3 regions of the Streptomyces sp. NBC_01520 genome follow, and region 3 is predicted to be linked to each of the others. Evidence: riboswitches for the same ligand, from Rfam matches in the RefSeq annotation. Region 3 holds a riboswitch; each other region holds the start of a gene.
The links. A riboswitch is a leader RNA that binds a small molecule or an ion and turns the genes downstream of it on or off. The one in region 3 is predicted to bind S-adenosylmethionine.
Positions count from the first base shown of each region.

Region 1: linked by a shared signal. The riboswitch ahead of thrC (threonine synthase) and the one ahead of OG524_RS31875 (hypothetical protein) in region 3 are both predicted to bind S-adenosylmethionine.
Region 2: linked by a shared signal. The riboswitch ahead of OG524_RS09835 (aminotransferase class V-fold PLP-dependent enzyme) and the one ahead of OG524_RS31875 (hypothetical protein) in region 3 are both predicted to bind S-adenosylmethionine.

Region 1 is NZ_CP109404.1:4,523,324-4,529,994, forward strand. Features, by position in the region: gene otsB (trehalose-phosphatase) at 1-351, shown strand, start outside; gene OG524_RS20540 (trehalose-6-phosphate synthase) at 377-1,753, opposite strand; gene OG524_RS20545 (glucosyl-3-phosphoglycerate synthase) at 1,810-2,760, opposite strand; SAM riboswitch class I at 2,914-3,041, shown strand; gene thrC (threonine synthase) at 3,060-4,358, shown strand; gene OG524_RS20555 (MoaD/ThiS family protein) at 4,387-4,662, shown strand; gene OG524_RS20560 (cold-shock protein) at 5,143-5,349, shown strand; gene groL (chaperonin GroEL) at 5,660-6,671, shown strand, end outside.
Region 2 is NZ_CP109404.1:2,162,555-2,169,225, forward strand. Features, by position in the region: gene OG524_RS09830 (Lrp/AsnC family transcriptional regulator) at 1-234, shown strand, start outside; gene OG524_RS09835 (aminotransferase class V-fold PLP-dependent enzyme) at 325-1,701, opposite strand; SAM riboswitch class IV at 1,874-1,991, opposite strand; gene trpD (anthranilate phosphoribosyltransferase) at 2,117-3,181, opposite strand; gene OG524_RS09845 (cytochrome bc complex cytochrome b subunit) at 3,306-4,931, opposite strand; gene OG524_RS09850 (Rieske 2Fe-2S domain-containing protein) at 4,928-5,980, opposite strand; gene OG524_RS09855 (c-type cytochrome) at 5,977-6,671, opposite strand, start outside.
Region 3 is NZ_CP109404.1:7,058,166-7,064,836, forward strand. Features, by position in the region: partial or broken gene OG524_RS31860 (ergot alkaloid biosynthesis protein) at 1-478, shown strand, start outside; gene OG524_RS31865 (cytochrome P450) at 1,299-2,582, shown strand; gene OG524_RS31870 (cytochrome P450) at 2,579-3,805, shown strand; SAM riboswitch class IV at 4,011-4,121, shown strand; gene OG524_RS31875 (hypothetical protein) at 4,173-4,583, shown strand; gene OG524_RS31880 (family 43 glycosylhydrolase) at 4,886-5,857, shown strand; gene OG524_RS31885 (family 43 glycosylhydrolase) at 5,839-6,671, shown strand, end outside.

The DNA.
Region 1 (6,671 bases), 2.5 Mb from region 3:
GACGCCCTGCGCGGCCCGCTCGGAGACCTCGCCGCCCGGCACGGCCTGATCGTCGAACCGGGCCGCCTGGTCCTGGAGTTGCGCCCGCCGGGCATGGACAAGGGTGTCGCGCTCGCGGAGTACGTACGGGAGACCGGTGCCGAGTCCGTCCTGTACGCGGGCGACGACCTGGGTGACCTCGCCGCGTACGCCGCGGTGGAGAAGCTCCGCACCAACGGCACCGCGGGCCTGCTGGTCTGCAGCGGCACCGAGGTTCCCGAACTCGCGGAGCGCGCCGACCTGTTGCTGCCGGGCCCCGCAGCGGTGGTGGACCTGCTGGCCACCCTCGCCCAGCACCTGCGACAGCCGTAACCCCCGGCGCGCGGGAGGCGCGCCCCTAGCCCCGCAGCGCGTCGAGCTGGTCCAGGAACCACCGCTGCGGCGGCAGCGAAGTCGCAGCGGCGGCAAGGCGCTTCGTCCGGGCGCCCCGCTCGTCGCGGTCCATCGTCAGCGCCTCGTGCAGGGCCGCCGCCGTGGCCGACACGTCGTACGGATTGACCACGATCGCGTCCTCGCCCAGCTCCTCGTACGCCCCCGCCTCCCGGGAGAGGACCAGTGCGCAGCCCTCGTCGGAGACGACGGGGACCTCCTTGGCGACCAGGTTCATGCCGTCGCGGATCGGGTTGACCAGCGCCACGTCCGCCAGCCGGTACGCCGCCAGCGAGCGCGCGAAGTCGTCGTCGACGTGCAGCAGGACCGGGGTCCAGTCCGGGGTGCCGTACTGCTCGTTGATCCCGTCGGCGACCCGCTGGACCTCCGCCGTGTAGTCGCGGTACACCGCGAGGTCCTGCCGGGAGGGGTAGGCGAACGCCACGTGCACCACCCGCTCGCGCCACTCGGGACGCTCCTCCAGCAGCGCCCGGTAGGCGTGCAGGCCGCGCACGATGTTCTTGGAGAGCTCCGTGCGGTCCACCCGCACGATCGTCCTCCGCCCGGCGCCCACCTGCTCCCGCAGCGTCTCCATCCGCGCGTCCACGTCCGCCTCGTGGGCGCGGCGGCGCAGGAAGTCCGCGTCGGCGCCCAGCCCGTGCACCCCGATCCGGGTGTGGCCGGTGCCGCCGAGGATCTCCGTGCAGCAGGAGATGAACGCGTCCGCCCAGCGACGGGTCAGGAACGCGGCCCGGTCGGCACCCAGGATGCCGCGCAGCAGCTGCTCGCCGATGTCGTCGGGCAGCAGCCGGAAGTAGTCCACCGGCGCCCACGGGGTGTGCGAGAAGTGTCCGATCCGCAGGTCGGGCCGGAGCTCTCGGAGGATGCCGGGCACCAGCGAGAGGTGGTAGTCCTGCACCAGGACCGCCGCGCCGACGCCCGCCTCCTCGGCGAGCGCCTCGGCGAAGGCCCGGTTGTACGCCTCGAAGGAGGCCCACTGCCGGCGGAACTCCGCGTCGAACACGGGCTCCACCGGCGTCTGGTAGATCATGTGGTGGACGAACCACAGCACCGAGTTCGCGATGCCGTTGTACGCGTCGGCGTGGACCCCGGCGTCGATGTCGAGCATCCGGACACCGGGCTCACAGACGCCCTGCCGGACTGCCTCGCGGTCGCCGTCGCCCAGCGCGGCGCACACCCACAGCTTGTCCTCGACGGCGCTGAGGCCGGATACGAGACCGCCCCCGCCGCGTTTCGAGTCGAGCGTGCCGTCCTCACGCAGGGTGTACGACACCGGGCCGCGGTTGGACGCGACGAGGACCTGGGCAGCGTGCTCGGAGACCATGTACCCGAACCTAGCCCGTTCGGGAAGCCGCCAAACGTGAAGCAGGACCCGCCTTGCTACGCCGCGTGCCGGGACGCGTACTCCGCGATCTCACGCATCGGCGGCCTCTCCTCGGTGTCCACCGCGTGGGTGCGCGGTACGAAGCCGTTCGCGCCCCGCTCGAACTGGGTGATCGAGGGCCGCACCAGATGCCCCCGGGAGAGCCGCAGCTGCGCGGTGCGGTAGATCGCCGCGGCCATCCTGCCGAGCGCCTGGCCGTCCTGGTGGCGGTGTTTGCGTACGCCGACGTCGACCTGGGCCAGTGCGTCCAGGCCCACCGTGTGCAGGGCGTCGACGAGCAGGCCCAGTTCCACTCCGTAACCGACGGGGAAGGGCAGCCGTTCGAGCAGGGAGCGGCGTACCGCGTATTCGCCGCCGAGGGGCTGGACGAAGCCGGCCAGCTGCGGCCAGTGCAGATTGAGCAGCGGGCGTGCCACGAGCTCGGTGACCCGGCCGCCCTGGCCTGCGGTGTCTCCCAACGGGCGGTCGTACATGGCCTTGACGAACTCGACCTCGGGGTCGGTCAGCAGCGGGCCGACGATCCCGGACACGAAGTCCGCCGAGAAGTCGCGCAGGTCCGCGTCGATGAAGCAGACGATCTCCCCGCTGGTCACCAGCAGTGACCGCCACAGCACTTCGCCCTTGCCGGGGACGGCGGGCAGCGAGGGGAGTATCGCGTCCCGGTGCACGACGCGGGCGCCCGCCCGCCGGGCGACCTCGGCGGTGGCGTCGGTGGAGCCGGAGTCGATCACGACCAGCTCGTCGACGAGCCTGACCTTCTCCATGAGCTCGCGTCTGATCTCCGTGACGATCGAGCCGACCGTCGCCTCCTCGTTCAGCGCGGGCAGCACGACACTCACGCTCGCACGGTGCGGATCCCTCGCCCGGGCGGCCGTGAGCCGTTCGAGCGGGCGGTCGGCGGCTGACCAGGAACGCCTGGTCAGCCAGCGTTCCACCTCTTCCAGCACGGTCGATACTCCCTGTATGTGATCCATCTCGCGGTTCGGACGACTATCTCCATCGCCCGGGGCTTCGGTTACAGTCTTGAACAACGCGGATGGCCCTCGCATGTCGGGGTCGGTCCGCGAATAAACGCCCGGATCAATGGTCCGGTGCCATAGCGCTCATCCAGAGGGACTGAGGGAACGGCCCGTTGAAGTCCCGGCAACCCTCCTGCCGACCGCGAGGTCACGGTGGGGAAGGTGCCAATTCCGTCTTGTGGCGAAATACGTCGCGAGGAAGATGAGGAGAAAGGGCCTCCGCCATCATGGCCGTGCAGACAGTTGCAACGAACAACAATTCTTCCGCCGTGGACCTCGGTCCCGCCGTAGCGCTTTCCTGCCGCGAATGCGGCGAGCGTTTCGAGCTCGGTCCCATTTTCGCCTGTGCGTCCTGTTTCGGGCCGCTCGAAGTGGCGTACGACCTGCCGAGCGGCTCCCCCGAAGAGCTGAAGAAGCGCATCGCCGAAGGCCCGGACAACATCTGGCGGTATGCGCCGCTGCTGCCGGTTCCCTCCGATGTCGCGGACAAGCCCAACATCAACCCCGGCTTCACGAAGCTGGTCAAGGCCGACAACCTCGCCCGTGAGCTGGGCGTCACCGGCGGCCTGTACGTCAAGGACGACTCCGGCAACCCGACGCACTCCTTCAAGGACCGCGTCGTCGCGATCGCCGTCGAGGCCGCCCGCGCCTTCGGATTCACCACCCTGTCCTGCTCCTCCACCGGCAACCTCGCCGGTGCGGTGGGCGCCGCCGCGGCCCGCGCCGGCTTCCGCTCCTGCGTGTTCATCCCGCACGACCTGGAGCAGGGCAAGGTCGTCATGGCCGCGGTGTACGGCGGTGAACTGGTCGGTATCGAGGGCAATTACGACGACGTCAACCGCTTCTGCTCGGAACTCATCGGCGATCCGCTCGGCGAGGGCTGGGGCTTCGTCAACGTCAACCTGCGGCCGTACTACGGCGAGGGCTCCAAGACCCTGGCGTACGAGATCTGTGAGCAGCTCGGCTGGCAGCTGCCCGACCAGCTCGTCATCCCGATCGCGTCCGGATCGCAGCTCACGAAGATCGACAAGGGCCTCCAGGAGCTGATCAAGCTCGGCCTGGTCGAGGACAAGCCGTACAAGATCTTCGGCGCGCAGGCCGAGGGCTGCTCCCCGGTCTCCACCGCCTTCAAGGCGGGCCACGACGTCGTCCGGCCGCAGAAGCCGAACACGATCGCCAAGTCCCTGGCCATCGGGAACCCGGCCGACGGCCCGTACGTCCTGGACATCGCCCGGCGCACCGGCGGTGCCGTGGAGGACGTGAACGACGAGCAGGTCGTCGACGCGATCAAGCTGCTGGCCCGCACCGAGGGCATCTTCGCGGAGACCGCCGGCGGTGTGACGGTCGGCGTGACGAAGAAGCTGATCGAGGCCGGTCTGCTGGACCCGACGCTGACGACCGTCGTGCTGAACACCGGTGACGGTCTGAAGACGCTGGACGCCGTCGCCCCGACGACCGGTGTGGCGGCCACGATCCGGCCCAGCCTGGAGGCGTTCCGCGCCGCCGGCCTCGCCGCCGCCAACTGACCACCCGAGACCGAAGGAAGGCACCCACATGAGCGTCAAGGTCCGCATCCCCACCATCCTCCGCACCTACACGGGCGGTCAGGCCGAGGTCCCGGCAGAGGGCACGGTCCTCTCCGAGGTCATCGAGTCCCTGGAGAAGGACCACCCGGGCATCGCCGCCCGGGTCCTGGACGACCAGGGCAAGCTGCGCCGCTTCGTGAACGTGTACGTCAACGACGACGACGTGCGCTTCGAGGGCGGCCTGGAGGCGGCCACCCCGGACGGCGCCGGCATCTCGATCATCCCGGCCGTCGCCGGAGGCTGACCGTCGGACACGGTGCCGGAGGCTGACCGTCGTTCGCGACGCCCGGGGCCCGACGCTCCCGCCCGGCCGCACAACTGCCTGAACATCATTGCCCCCTCCGCGAGAGAAGCGGAGGGGGCAATTCTGCATGGTTGAGCGCGGTACAGTTGGGGAAGTCCCCTCAGCTGCCCGTGCCGCCCGCATATGAGAATGCGCCCGGTCGCGACAAGAAGCAGCCAAAGTACGTGAACTCCTTGTGGCATAAGCCGCCTTTGTCCGGCCCGAATTGCCCCGGAGTATCACGAGTTCTCCATATCCGGGCGTTCAGGCCTGCCCAGAATTCTCGTCCGATTGACCTGTTGCAGAGGGCAGTTGGGCAGATACATTCGGCCGCGGTCGACGCGTTCCGGCGCACGCCACCCTCTCCTGTCGGAGGGTGAGTTTGACCCGGGCCCGCGAAGTGCGGTGCTCGTGCAAGGGCCAGTAATAGGGGAGTTAGGCATGGCTCAGGGCACCGTCAAGTGGTTCAACGCGGAGAAGGGGTACGGCTTCATCGCGGTCGACGGTGGTGCGGATGTTTTCGTCCACTACAGCGCGATCCAGATGGACGGGTACCGCACCCTCGAAGAGGGTCAGCGAGTTGAATTCGAGATCTCGCAGGGCCAGAAGGGGCCGCAGGCGGACATGGTCAAGCTCGCCGTCGGCTGAGCTCGGCACGGTCGGCCAACGACACTACTCACGCACGCAGGGTCCGTACCCCCGATGAGGGGATACGGGCCCTGCGTGCGTCCGTGCGCCCCCTCCCGGTTGTCCACGGACGGGGGGGACGCTTGCACTCGCAGGGGTCGAGTGCTAATCATTGGCGTTAGCACTCTCCAGGTGAGAGTGACAGAACTTGGACCGGGCCGGTGAGGCCCGCAGGCTCCGTGGGGCAAGGAACCACAGAGCACGCTGGCCGTCCGTCGCGGGCGCCTCTCGGTCCGGAGAAATCCACCCCTGTCCGGGAGGACCACTTCACATGGCCAAGATCATCGCGTTCGACGAGGAGGCACGGCGCGGTCTCGAGCGCGGGATGAACCAGCTCGCCGACGCCGTCAAGGTCACCCTCGGCCCCAAGGGCCGAAACGTCGTCCTCGAGAAGAAGTGGGGCGCGCCCACGATCACCAACGATGGTGTTTCCATCGCCAAGGAGATCGAGCTCGAGGACCCGTACGAGAAGATCGGTGCGGAGCTGGTCAAGGAGGTCGCCAAGAAGACGGACGACGTCGCCGGCGACGGTACGACCACTGCCACCGTTCTCGCCCAGGCACTCGTCCGCGAGGGCCTGCGCAACGTCGCCGCGGGTGCGAACCCGATGGCTCTGAAGCGTGGCATCGAGAAGGCCGTCGAGGCCGTCTCCGCCGCTCTGCTGGAGCAGGCGAAGGACGTGGAGACCAAGGAGCAGATCGCTTCGACGGCCTCCATCTCCGCTGCTGACACCGAGATCGGCGCCAAGATCGCCGAGGCTATGGACAAGGTCGGCAAGGAAGGCGTCATCACCGTCGAGGAGTCCCAGACCTTCGGTCTGGAGCTTGAGCTCACCGAGGGTATGCGCTTCGACAAGGGCTACATCTCGGCGTACTTCGCGACCGACATGGAGCGTATGGAGACGTCCTTCGACGACCCGTACATCCTCATCGTCAACTCCAAGGTCAGCAACGTGAAGGACCTCCTTCCGCTGCTGGAGAAGGTCATGCAGTCGGGCAAGCCCCTGCTGATCATCGCCGAGGACGTCGAGGGCGAGGCCCTGTCGACCCTGGTCGTCAACAAGATCCGTGGCACCTTCAAGTCCGTCGCCGTCAAGGCTCCGGGCTTCGGTGACCGCCGCAAGGCCATGCTCGGCGACATCGCCATCCTCACCGGTGGCACCGTCATCTCCGAGGAGGTCGGTCTCAAGCTGGAGAACGCCGGCGTCGACCTGCTCGGCACCGCTCGCAAGGTCGTCATCACCAAGGACGAGACGACGATCGTCGACGGTGGCGGTGACAGCG
Region 2 (6,671 bases), 4.9 Mb from region 3:
GAGATCGCCGAGGCCATTGCCGCGCTGGACAGCGTCAGCGAAGTCTTCTCGGTCACCGGTACGTACGACCTGATCGCCATGGTCCGGGTGGCCAAGCACGACGATCTGGCCGACGTCATCCCCGGCCGCATCAGCAAGATCCCGGGCGTCGAGGGCACCGACACCCACGTCGCCTTCCGTACGTACTCGCAGCACGACCTCGAGGCGGCCTTCGCCATCGGCCTCGACGCGTAGGACATACGGACTCGACGCGTAGGACACCACGGCTTCGGCCGGGGACGGGAGTGCCGCTCCCGTCCCCGGCCGAAGCCGTACCCGAAGCCGTCAGATCTGTGCTGCGCCCCGGTCCGGGACGCAGCGGCCGCCCTCGGTGCGGTAGGTCCACCGCGCACCGGTACGGACCAGTTCCCGGACCGCGCCCAGGAACCGCTCGATGTGCTCGTCCGGCGTACCGGCCCCGAAGCTCACCCGGATGGCGTTGAGCGACCTCTCCCCCGGCTCGGCCTCCGGCGCACCGCACTCGCCCGGGTCCTGCGGCTCGCTGCCGAGCAGCGTACGGACGAGCGGGTGGGCGCAGAACAGTCCGTCGCGCACCCCGATGCCGTACTCCGCGGACAGGGCGGCGGCGAAGTGCGAGCTGTTCCAGCCCTCGACGACGAACGAGATGACGCCGACCCGCGGGGCGTCGTCGCCGAACAGCGAGAGCACCTTGACGGCGGGCACCTCCGCCAGTCCTTCACGGACCCGGGTGACGAGCTGCTGCTCGCGTGCGACCAGCCGGTCGAACCCGGCCTCGGTCAGGGCCTTGCAGGCGGCGGCGATGGAGTAGACGCCGATGACGTTGGGCGATCCCGCCTCGTGCCGGGCCGCCGTGGTGTGCCACTCCACGTCCACGCCCCCGTCGGTACGCCGGGCGACCTTGCGGGACGCGCCGCCGCCGGCGAGGTACGGTTCCGCGTCCAGCAGCCAGTCGGCGCGGCCCGCGAGGACGCCCGAGCCGAACGGCGCGTACAGCTTGTGCCCGGAGAAGGCGACCCAGTCGACGTCCAGCTCCGCGATGTCCACCGGGTGATGGGGCGCCAGCTGCGCCGCGTCGAGCACGATGCGCGCCCCGTGGGCGTGGGCCGCGGCGGCCAGTTCCCTGACCGGCCACAGCTCACCGGTGACGTTGGACGCACCGGTCACGCAGATGAGCGCCGGGCCGTGCGGGTCACGGTCGGCCAGCGCCCGCTCCAGCGTGGCGACGGCCTCGGCGGGGGTGCGCGGGGCGTCGAGGTACGTCACCCGGGCGTCGCGCCAGGGCAGCAGCGAGGCGTGGTGCTCGGTCTCGAAGACGAAGACCTGGCAGTCGGCGGGCAGCACGGAGGCGAGCAGGTTGAGGGAGTCCGTCGTCGAGCGGGTGAAGACCACCTGGTCCCCGGGACGGCAGCCGAGGAAGTCCGCGACCGTCGTGCGGCTGCTCTCGAAGAGGTCGGTGGAGAGCTGCGACAGGTACCCGGCCCCGCGGTGCACGCTGCCGTAGTACGGGGCGTAGGCCGCCACGTCGTCCCACACCCGCTGCAGGGCCGGGGAGCTCGCCGCGTAGTCGAGGGCGGCATAGGTGACGTCGCCACCCGTAACCAACGGAACAGTGACATCCGCCCCCAGAACGGGCAGCGGGGCACAAAGGGACTGGTCGAGGACAGCAGTGGAGACAGACATGGCGAACTCCCGTAACAGGCAGGCGAAATCCTCGCGCCGGCAGTACGCGGCAGCGCGGGGAAAGAAGAAAAGGGTGTGCGGAGAAGGGCGTTGAGCCCTATCGCATTCGCTTGCTCACAAGAGGCTCCCTAGGGACCAGGACCCCGGGGGTTGGCATCCACAGATGCCGAGGGGCCCGCGCTTGCCGCAGACCTCGCTGCCTGCGGCCCGGTCTTCACCCGGGGCACCCCGCCACGGACGGAGGGTTGCCGGACAGCGGGCCGGGGCCGTAGTCGCTGTCACTCATGACCTGCGCAGCATCTTGCCATACCTGCCTGTACACGCAAGGGCGCAGTCCGCGATCCGGACTGCGCCCTGCTTCACCTCACACGCCCGTGGGCCGTCGACACGCGCGACACGGCCGGAACGAGGGGTCCTACGCGTTGCTCGCGGCCACCCAGCGCTCCAGTGCGCGCTTGGCCGCACCCGAGTCGATCGACTCGGCGGCCCGCAGCATCCCCGCGGCGATCTGCTCGTTCAGAGTGCCCTCGCCCGGGTCGAGGGCGACCAGCGCGGCAGCCGAGTTCAGCAGCACCGCGTCGCGTACCGGACCGGTCTCCCCGTCCAGCAGCCGGCGGGCGACGTCCGCGTTGTACGAGGCGTCGGCGCCCCGCAGCGCCTCGACCGGCACCAGCTCCAGGCCGACGTCGCGCGGGTCGAACGCCTCCTCGCGCACGGTGCCGTCCCGGACGATCCAGACCCGGGAGGTCGCCGTGGTGGTCAGCTCGTCGAGACCGTCGTCGCCCCGGAAGACGAGCGCCGAGTTGCCCTTGTCGGCGAGCACGCCCGCGACGATGGGGGCCATCTTCACGTCGGCGACCCCGATGGCCTGGGAACGCACCCGGGCCGGGTTGGTGAGCGGGCCGAGGATGTTGAAGGTGGTCTGCGTGCCGAGCTCCTTGCGGGCCTTGGCCGCGTAGCGCAGGGCGGGGTGGAACTTCACGGCGAAGCAGAAGGTGATGCCCGCCTCCTCGGCGACCTCGGCCACCCGCTGCGGTGTCAGTTCGAGACTGACGCCGAGCTTCTCCAGGACGTCGGAGGCACCGCTCGCCGACGACGAGGCGCGGTTGCCGTGCTTGACGACCTTGGCGCCGGTCCCCGCGACGACGATCGCCGACATGGTGGAGATGTTGACCGTCTTGGCCAGGTCGCCGCCGGTGCCCACGATGTCGACCGTACGACCGGGCACGTGGATGGTCCTGGCGTGCGCGTACATGGCGTTCACGAGGCCGGTGACCTCGTCGACCGTCTCACCCTTGGCCCGCAGCGCGACCGCGAACCCGGCGATCTGCACGTCGGTGGCCTCGCCGCTCATGATGCGGTCCATGGCCCACGCGGTGTCCTCGGCGGTCAGGTTCTCACCGCGCAGGAGAGGGGTGAGCACGCCGGGCCAGGAACGGGCCGCCGCGCTGTCGCCGCCGTCCGGGGTCGCCATGTTCATGGTCCGCTCCTGGGGTCCACAGCCGATATGGGGATCGGTCCCCACCCTATCCAGCCCCGGGAACGGCGAAGAGCCCCGTCCATCGAATGGACGGGGCTCCTGCTGTGGCGATCAGCTGAGGTGATCAGTGGTGGCCGTGGCCGCTGGTGATCTCCTTGTACTCCTCGGCGGTGGGCTTGGCGATCTGGCTCTCGTCGCCGTAGTAGCTCTTGCTGAGCTTGGCCCGCAGCTTCTGGAGGGACGACGGCTTGCGCTCGACGCCGTTCTTGTCGACCGTGGGGCCGATCTCGACCGGCTTGTACTGCTCGTGCGCCGTGAGCGTGTGCAGCTGCTCCGGACCGAGCGGCTCGTGGATCTCGACGAACTCACCGTGCGGCAGGCGCTTGATGGTGCCGGACTCGCGTCCGTGCAGCACCTTCTCCTTGTCGCGGCGCTGGAGGCCGAGGCAGATCCGCTTGGTGACGATGAACGCCAGGACCGGTCCGACGAAGAAGGCGACTCGTACGAACCAGCTGATCGCGTTGAGCGACAGGTGGAAGTGGGTCGCCCAGATGTCGTTGCCGCCGCCGATCAGCATGACGAAGTAGATCGTCACCCAGGCGACGCCCAGCCCGGTACGGGTCGGAGCGTTGCGCGGACGGTCCAGGATGTGGTGTTCGCGCTTGTCCCCGGTGATCCACGACTCGATGAACGGGTACATCGCGAGCGCGCCGAGGACGACGCCGAACAGCACCAGCGGGATCAGCACGCCCAGGACCAGCGTGTGGCCCCAGAGGTTGATCTCCCAGCCGGGCATCACGCGGACGAAGCCTTCCGCGAATCCCATGTACCAGTCCGGCTGGGCGCCCGTGGACACCTGGTCGGGACGGTAGGGGCCGAGCGCCCAGATCGGGTTGATCGTGGCGATCGCGGAGAGGATCGCGATGAAGCCGAAGACCAGGAAGAAGAAGCCTCCGGCCTTGGCCATGTAGACCGGCAACAGCGGCATGCCGACGACGTTCTTGTTCGTCCTGCCCGGTCCGGCGAACTGCGTGTGCTTGTGGAAGAAGACCAGGATGAGGTGGCCGACCACGAGCCCGAGCATGATGCCCGGCAGCAGCAGGATGTGGATCGAGTAGAACCTCGAGATGATGTCCGTACCGGGGAACTCCCCGCCGAACAGGAACATCGAGATGTACGTACCGACGATCGGCATCGACAGGATCGCGCCCTGCGTGAAGCGCACACCCGTACCGGAGAGCAGGTCGTCCGGGAGCGAGTAGCCGGTGAACCCGGTGAACATGCCGAGCACGAAGAGCAGGAAGCCGAACAGCCAGTTGATCTCGCGCGGCTTGCGGTACGCGCCGGTGAAGAACACTCGGAACATGTGTACGAACATGCCGGCGAGGAAGATGATCGCGGCCCAGTGGTGGATCTGCCGGACCAGCAGGCCACCGCGGACGTCGAAGCTGATGTCCAGGGTCGAGGCGTAGGCCGCGGACATCCGGATGCCCTGCATCGGCTCGTACGAGCCGTGGTACACGACCTCGTTCATGCTCGGGTTGAAGAACAGCGTCAGGTACACACCCGTGAGGATGATGATGATGAAGCTGTAGAGGCAGATCTCACCGAGCATGAAGGACCAGTGGTCCGGGAAGATCTTGCGCATGTTGGCCTTGGCCAGGCCGTAGATGCCGAGCCGGCCGTCCGCCCAGTCGGCCACCCGCTCACCGGCGGGCGCCTTGCGCTGTGTTTCCGTCGTAGTACTCATCCGCGCTCCCAGAAGGCAGGACCGACGGGCTCTTCGAAGTCGCCGAGCGCCTCGAGGTTGCCCTCGCTGTTCACGCCGATCCGCAGCTGCGGAAGGGCGTGACCGGCCGGACCGAAGATGACGCGGGCGCCGTCGGAGAGGTCGAAGGTGGACTGGTGGCACGGGCAGAGCACGTGGTGCGTCTGCTGCTCGTACAGGCTGATCGGGCAGCCGACGTGGGTGCAGATCTTGGAGAAGGCCACGATTCCCTCGTGGGCCCACTCGCGCTCGCGCTTGTCCTTGATGTTGTCCGGCTCGATGCGGATGATCATCAGGGCTGCCTTGGCGATCTGCGTCTGGAAGTCGTGCGCGTCCTCCTCCAGGCCCTCGGGCATGGCGAAGGTCAGCGAACCAACGACGATGTCCTCGGGGCGCAGCGGCTCCATGGTGTTCATGTTGACGAGCTGCTTGCCCTTGGCCCACAGGGTCACGCGGAGCTTCTTCTCCGGCAGCGGACCGAGGTCGCGCAGCAGCACCACGCCGGAGAGCGGCACCAGGGCCAGCGCGCCGAACATGGTGTTGCGGATCAGCTTCCGCCGCCCGATCGCGGACTCCCTGGCACCGTCCGCGAAGTCGGCCATGACCTTGGCCTTGACCTCGGGCGTCGCCTCGATGGCGTGCCGGTCGTCGGCGACCTCCACGTCGGACATCAGGGTGCGCGCCCAGTGGACGGCGCCCGCGCCGATGGCGAAGAGCGCGACGCCCAGGGTCAGACCCAGGGAGAAGTTGAGCGCGCTCACGTGCCCGAACGGCCAGATGTAGACGATCTTGTCGACCGGGAAGATGACGTAGCAGGCGATGAAGCCGACCGTCGCCAGCATGGACAGCGTGAACATGAAGGCGACGGCTCGCTCGGAGCGCCTCGCGGCCCGTTCGTCGATGTCCTGGATGCGCGGCTTGTGGGCCGGCAGCCCTGGGTCGGCGAACGGGTCGGCCGCCCCCTCTACCGCGCTGTGCGCGGTGCCCTGCTCTACCGGCAGGTTCTCTTCTGGAATCTGTTGGCTACTCATGACTTCTTGGCCTTAGCGGTGTGGGCCGCGACCCATACGGCGATGGCGATCAGGCCGCCCAGGCCGAAGATCCAGCCGAAGAGACCCTCACTGACGGGGCCGAGGCCACCGAGCGAGAGCCCACCGGGGGTCTCGGACTCACTGCCGTTGACGGTCTTGACGTACGCGATGATGTCTTTCTTCTGCTGCTCCGGCATGGTGCTGTCCGGGAACGACGGCATGCTCTGCGGGCCGGTCTGCATGGCCTCGTAGATGTGCTTCGGGCTCACGCCTTCGAGGTCCGGGGCGTACTTCCCGTCCGTCAGGGCGCCGCCCTGACCGGTGAAGTTGTGGCACTGCGCGCAGTTGTTGCGGAACAGGTCGCCGCCCTTGGCCACGTCGGCGCCCGCGGGGTCGACCTGGCTCTCGGTCGGCGTGATCGGACCGGCACCCAGCGACGAGACGTACGCCGCGAGCTGGTCGATCTCGGCCTGGGTGTAGATGACCGGCTTCTTCGGTACCTGGGCACCCGGCTGCTGGGCCGGCATACGTCCGGTACCGACCTGGAAGTCGACGGCGGCGGAGCCGACGCCCACGAGGGACGGCCCGTCGGTGGTTCCCTGACCGCCGGCTCCGTGGCAGCTGGCGCAGCCTACGGAATAGAGCTTCTTGCCCTCGTCGATCGCGAGGGACTGGGCGGTTTCGTCGGCCT
Region 3 (6,671 bases):
GGCGGACCCGGGGTCGGGCGGGTGCACGCGCTGCTGGCCGACGGCCTGTTCGGCGAGTGGGCCGTGCTGCGGCCCTCTGGTTCATGCACAACTTCACCGGCGGGCATCTGCACGCCGAGAGCATCCGGGAGTCGGACGTCGTGTCGAGCGCGACCGGTGACGGCAAGGTCGGTTTCGTCGACGCCGACGACATCGCGGGGGTCGCCGTACGGGCCCTCACCGGCCCCGTGGCGCCAGATACGGATCTGGTGATCACCGGTCCCGAGGCGCTGAGTTACAGCGAAGTCGCCTCCGTCCTGGCGCAGGTGTCCGGAGGCCCGTGGAGCACCGGCAGCTCACGTACGAGCAGATGCGCGACCGCCTGACCGCGGCAGGCATCCCCGGCGAATTCGCCGCGATGCTGGCCGACATGGACCGGTCCATCGCCGAGGGTGCCGAGAACCGCGCCACCAGGTCGGTCACCACATCGGGCTGCTGAGCCAGATCGCGTATGACGGTCAGCAGGATGGTCGGGGTCGTCAGCCTCTGCTGACCGTCGGTGACGTCGGCCTCGGCGGAGCGGCTGTCATTGACGAGCACCAAGGAGCCGAGGAAGTAGGGGGTTCGCCGCCGCCGCGTAACAGCGCTTCCTCAAGGTCGCCGAGGGGTTGCTGGGCCTGTTCGGTCTGCCACGCGTAGGGGCGCTGGTGGTCCGGGAAGCCCTGACGGGGAACGGCCGGTCGTCGTGAGGGGGCGGGCAGGCATAAGGGGCCATTTCGGGCGTGACCTCGTCCTTGCCCTCACAACGACGCGACGACTGGAAGGCCTGCGATCCGCCCGAGGAGCCTCCCGTGCCCAGCGCTCTGTGGCCGGGGCTGCCGGTCGTGGGCCTGGACCGGGGTCGGCGTCGGAGGCCCGGAGTTCCGCCGCCACCGAATCGGCCACGCCCTCGGCGTCGGTGACGACGGCGAGCGTGTCACCCGCACCGCACGAACCCCCCGAACCGCCGGAACCCGCGCCGTCCGACAGCCCGGCGGCCGAACGCGCGTACTCCTCGTAGAGCGCGGCGAGCGCCTCGCGGTCGCCCGCCCTGATCCGTTCACGCATGCGCTCACGATCGTCCTGTCCGTCGCACCTCGCACCAGCTGTCTCCCCGGACCGGACGCGGGGTTCCCGTGATCCACGCCATAGCTATGTGATCGTGAACAGTCGGGAAATGGGCGCGACAGTAACCCAATGCTTCACTGAACCTCCTTATAGTGGTCGCGCGTTGATCGTATGGCCGCAACGCGCGAAGCCGTCTGCCAGGAGTCCGCACGATGACGAGCCCCTTCTTATCCACCGCGCCCGCGTCCGGCAGCTGCCCCGCGCACGCCGCCACCGCTCCCGTACCGCTCGGCGGACCGGACTTCCACACCGACCCGCAGGGTCTGTACCGGACGATGCGCCACGCGTACGGGCCCGTGGTCCCCGTCGAGCTCCCCGGCGGCTTTCCGGCCTGGCTGGTCGTCGGCTACCGGGAGCTCCATCAGGTCACCAGTGACGGTGAGCTGTTCCCGCGGGACGTCGGGCTGTGGAACCAGTGGGAGCACATCCCCGAGGACTGGCCGCTGCTCCCCATGGTGGGGCGGCCCATGCCGTCCATCTACTTCACCGCGGGCGCCGAGCACCGGCGGCACTCCGAGATGGTGGTGCCCGCGCTGGAGGGCGCGGACCCGTTCGAGATCCGGGAGCACTGCGAGCAGCTCGCCGACCGGCTCGTCGACGACATGTGCGGCCGGGGTACGGCCGACCTCGTCGCCGAATTCGCCGAACCGCTGCCCGTGCTCGTCCTCGCCCGGCTCGTCGGCTTCCCCGACGCGGAGGGCGCGGACATCGCCCGGGTCCTGAAGGACCTGGCCGACGGAGGACCCGGGGCGCAGGAGGCGTACGGGCGGTTCGGCGAGCACATGCGGCGGCTCGTGGCGGCCAAGCGGGCCGAGCCCGGGGACGACGTCACCTCGCGGATGCTCGCGGATCCCGCGCCCTTCACGGACGAGGAGTACGCGCTCGACCTGATGGCGATCACGGCGGCGGGCCACCTCACCACCGCCGACTGGATCGGCAACTCGCTGCGTCTGATGCTCACCGAGGACCAGTTCGCCGACTCGCTCGCCGGCGGCCGGCGCAGCATCGGCGACGCGATGAACGAGGTCCTGTGGGAGGAGAGCCCCACCCAGATCCTGGCCGGCCGCTGGGCGGTCCGTGACACACAGCTCGGCGGCCGGACGATCAAGGCCGGGGACATGCTCCTGCTGGGTCTGGGCGCGGCCAACACCGACCCCCTGATACGCCAGGAGCTGGGCCCCGGCGCCGCGGCGCACGGCAGCAACGCGGCGCACCTCGCCTTCAGCCACGGCGAGTACCGCTGCCCCTTCCCCGCGCAGGTGATCGCCGAGACCATCGCCCGCACCGGGATCGAGGTCATCCTCGACCGGCTGCCCGACCTCCAGCTCGCCGTACCGCCCCAGGAACTCGTGCGGCGGCCCTCCGCCTTCCTGCGCGGGATGAACGCGCTGCCCGTCCGGTTCGCTCCCGTACGCACGACAGGAGACCTGCTGTGAACTGCCCGCACGCGACCGTGGTCGTCGACCCGCTGGTCCAGGACCTCGACGGTGAGACCGAGCAGCTGACCAGGGGCGGCGCCCCGCTGGCCCGCATCGAACTCCTCGGGGTGCCCGCCTGGACCGTCACCCGGCACGCGGAGGCACGTCAACTCCTCGTCGACACACGGCTGGTGAAGGACCTGGATGCGTGGGGGCTGTGGCAGAGCGGCGAGGTCACGCACGCCTGGCCACTGATCGGCATGATCGACGCGGGGCGCTCCATGTTCACCGTGGACGGCGAGGAGCACCGCCGGCTGCGGACGAAGACCTCCCAGGCGCTCACCCCGCGCAGGCTGGAGGCGATCCGCCCGGCCATCGAGAAGTTCACCGAGGAGCTGCTGGACGCACTCGCCGAGCAGGGCAAGGACGGCGTCGTCGACCTCAAGACGGTGTTCGCGCAGCCGCTGCCGATGCGGGTGGTGGGCCTGCTGATGGGGGTGGACGAGGCACAGCACCCGATGCTGACGAAGCGCTACAAGGCGTTCTTCTCCATGCTCACCCCGCAGGAGGAGCGCATGGCGCTCATCGCGGAACTGGACGTCTTCTACGCGGAGCTCGTACGGGAGAAGAAGGCCCGCACCACCGACGACCTCACCAGTGCGTTGATCCTCGCGGAGGAGGGCGGCGAACCGCTCACCGAGGAGGAGGTCGTCGGCAACCTCAAGGCCATGGTGGCGGCCGGGCACGAGACCACGATCGGGCTCATACTCAACGCCGTACGGGCGCTGCTCGCCCACCCCGACCAGCTGCGGAAGGTACTGGACGGGGAGATCCCCTGGGACACGGTGGTCGAGGAGACGCTGCGCTGGGACACCCCCACCACGCATCTGCTGATGCGGTTCGCCACGGAGGACATCCAGGTCGGTGAGCAGGTGATAGCCAAGGGGGAGGGCGTGGTGATCTCCTACCGGGCCATCGGGCGCGATACCGCGCAGCACGGCGAGGACGCCGACGCCTTCGACATCACCCGCCCGACGCCCATCCGGCACATGACGTTCGGTCACGGGCCGCACATCTGCCCCGGCGCCGCCCTGTCCCGGGTGGAGGCGGGCATCGCACTGCCCGCGCTGTTCGGCCGCTTCCCGGAGCTGAAACTCGCCGTACCGGACGAGGAGATCCGCAAGCTGCCCGTGATGACGCAGAACGACATGGAGGCGTTTCCCGTGCTGCTGCACGGCTGAGGTCGCGGGCTGTCGGGGCCGGGAACGTGCGGGTGCCGTCCGGGACGAGGGCGCCCGGGCCGGGGAGCGTGCGGGGGCGGAACGGGTGGTGCGTGCGCCGGGGTGTGCGGGGCACGCAGGGGGCGTGCGCCGGGCCAGGACGGGGCGTGCGCCGGGGCGGTGCGGGCATCCTGACGGCCTCTCGGCTCCTGTTACGCTTTCCGTGGGTCATGAGTTCCAGTGGTAAGCCCCGGCTCGCTGGACGGCACCCCGCTCCGCTGCGGGTGCTCCGGGTGACGACCCGCTCCGCGCGGCACCGCGCGGGGAACAGCGGACCACCGGGGACGGGCCCCCGGGGTCCACGACCCCGGAAGGCGGGCGACGGCCCATGCTCCCCCACTTCATTCACCACGACGGCTGCACGCGGTACGCCCCCGGCCACCACGTGCACTGGATCCACGCCAAGAAGTGCGCGCAGGAGCCCGGCCAGGCCGTCGAGCTGCTGCTGACCTCCAGCGACGTGCGGGACGACGGCTGGCTCGCACTGCGCGCCGCCTTCGACCACGCGGGCGATCTGCCCGAGGTCTGGATGCACGCCCCCGCCGATCTACGGGAGTTGCTCGCCCGTCACCGGGGCAGGGTCTTCTGGCTGCCGCGCTGGCACGCGCTGCGGTTCGTGGGCCTCGACGGCGAAGCCACCGGGCTGGTGAACGTCGGCACCGAGGGCGGCGCACTGTGCGCGACCACGGCGCCCGGCCCGCAGCGCACCGCCCGCGGGGACTTCACCTACGGGCTCTAGCGGGCGTGATCGGTCGGACGCGACGCTCCCGTCGCGCCCGACCGGTCAACCGCGCCTGGAGTCACCGCTGTTCGTGATGTCGGACGTGACACCGGTATCCGGCGAATCCCTGCGCGATCCGTTGACGCAAGACGCGTTCGATTCTACGGTCCCGTCCGAAGTGCCGAGCGTCATTCGGTATATCGAACACATGGGGATGGCATGGACACGGCAACCGATTCGCCGGCGGCGGCGACCAACCGGTGCCCGCCCGCCCGTACCGCCCCGCTCCCCACCCCACGACCGAAGGAGGAGATCTCCTCATGAGCTGCACCCTGAGAAGGACCCTCGCTGTTCTCCCCGCCGCGCTGCTGATGGCCCTCGTGCCCGGCAGCGCCTCCGCGTACCCCAACCCCGGTGCCGTCAACGGCGACATCGTCGTCCACGACCCGTCCATGATCCGGAGCTCGTCCGGCCAGTACCTGCTCTACTCCACCGGAGAAGGCCTCCAGCTCCGCACCTCCACCGACCGCACCGCCTTCGGCCGGTCCGGCAACGCCTTCACCACGAAGCCGAGCTGGTGGAAGAACTACTCCTCCGCCTCGGACCCCTGGGCCCCCGACATCTCCTACCGGGGCGGCAAGTACCTGATGTACTACGCCGTCTCGTCCTTCGGCTCCAACACCTCGGCCATCGGGCTCGCCGGCTCCACCACCGGCCTGGCGGGCAGCTGGAGCGACTACGGCATCGTCTACACCTCGAACTCGTCGAGCGACTTCAACGCCATCGACCCCAACCTCTTCGTGGACGACGACGGCAAGTGGTGGCTGTCCTTCGGCTCCTGGTGGACCGGGATCAAGATGATCCGCGTCGACCCGTCGACCGGCAAGCAGTACGCCGGGGACACCGCGCGCCGCTCCCTCGCCTCCCGCCCCACCGGGACCAAGGCCGTCGAGGCGCCCTCGATCGTGAAGCGCAACGGCTACTACTACCTCTTCGCCTCGTACGACACCTGCTGCGCCGGCACCAGCTCCACGTACAAGATCAAGGTGGGCAGGGCGACGAGCGTCACCGGGCCCTACAAGGACCGCAACGGCGTCGGCATGCTCAGCAACGGCGGCACCCCCGTCATGGAGTCGCACGGCCGGTACATCGGCCCCGGCGGCCAGTCGATCCTGGCGGACTCCGACGGTGACCTGCTCGTCTACCACTACTACGACGGCCAGGACAACGGCACCCCGAAGCTCGGCGTCAACCTACTGAACTGGAGCAGCGGATGGCCCGTCGCCTACTGACCCTGCTGAGCGCCCTCCTGCTCGCCCTCGCCCTCGGGCAGTCGACATCGGCGTCGGCGGCCGAGGGCCGTCCGTACACGAATCCGGTCAAGGCGCAGAAGGGCGCCGATCCCTGGATCTCCTACCACGACGGCAACTACTACCTGGTGTCGACGAGTTGGACCGACGTCATCACCATGCGCAAGTCCCCCACACTGGCCGGGCTCGCGACCGCGCCGAGCGTGCAGGTGTGGCAGGGCGACGCCGCCTCCCGCTGCTGCAACATCTGGGCGCCCGAACTGCACTACTCGGGCGGCCGCTGGTACCTGTACTTCGTCGCGGGGCAGAACATCGCCGACTACAACCCCACACAACGGGTGCACGTGCTGCAGAGCGCTGGTTCCGACCCGATGGGGCCCTACACGTACCGCAACCAGCTGGGCAGCACCTGGATGCTGGACCCGAGCGTGCTCACCGTCAACGGCTCGATGTACCTGCTGGGCAGCGCGAGCGGCGGCGGTACGCAGAACCTGGTGATCGCGCCGATGTCGAACCCGTACACGCTCAGCGGTTCGTTCTCGACGATCTCGACGCCCACCTACGACTGGGAGAAGTCGGGCGGCACGGTCAACGAGGGGGCCGAGGTGCTCCAGCGGGGCGGGAAGACCTTCATCGTCTACTCCGCCAGCGGCTGCTGGACCCCCGACTACAAGCTGGGGCAGCTCACCCTGACCGGCTCGAACCCGCTCTCCGCGTCCTCCTGGACGAAGAAGTCCACCCCGGTCTTCCAGCGGAACAACGCCGCCGGGGTCTACGGGCCGGGCCACAACGGCTT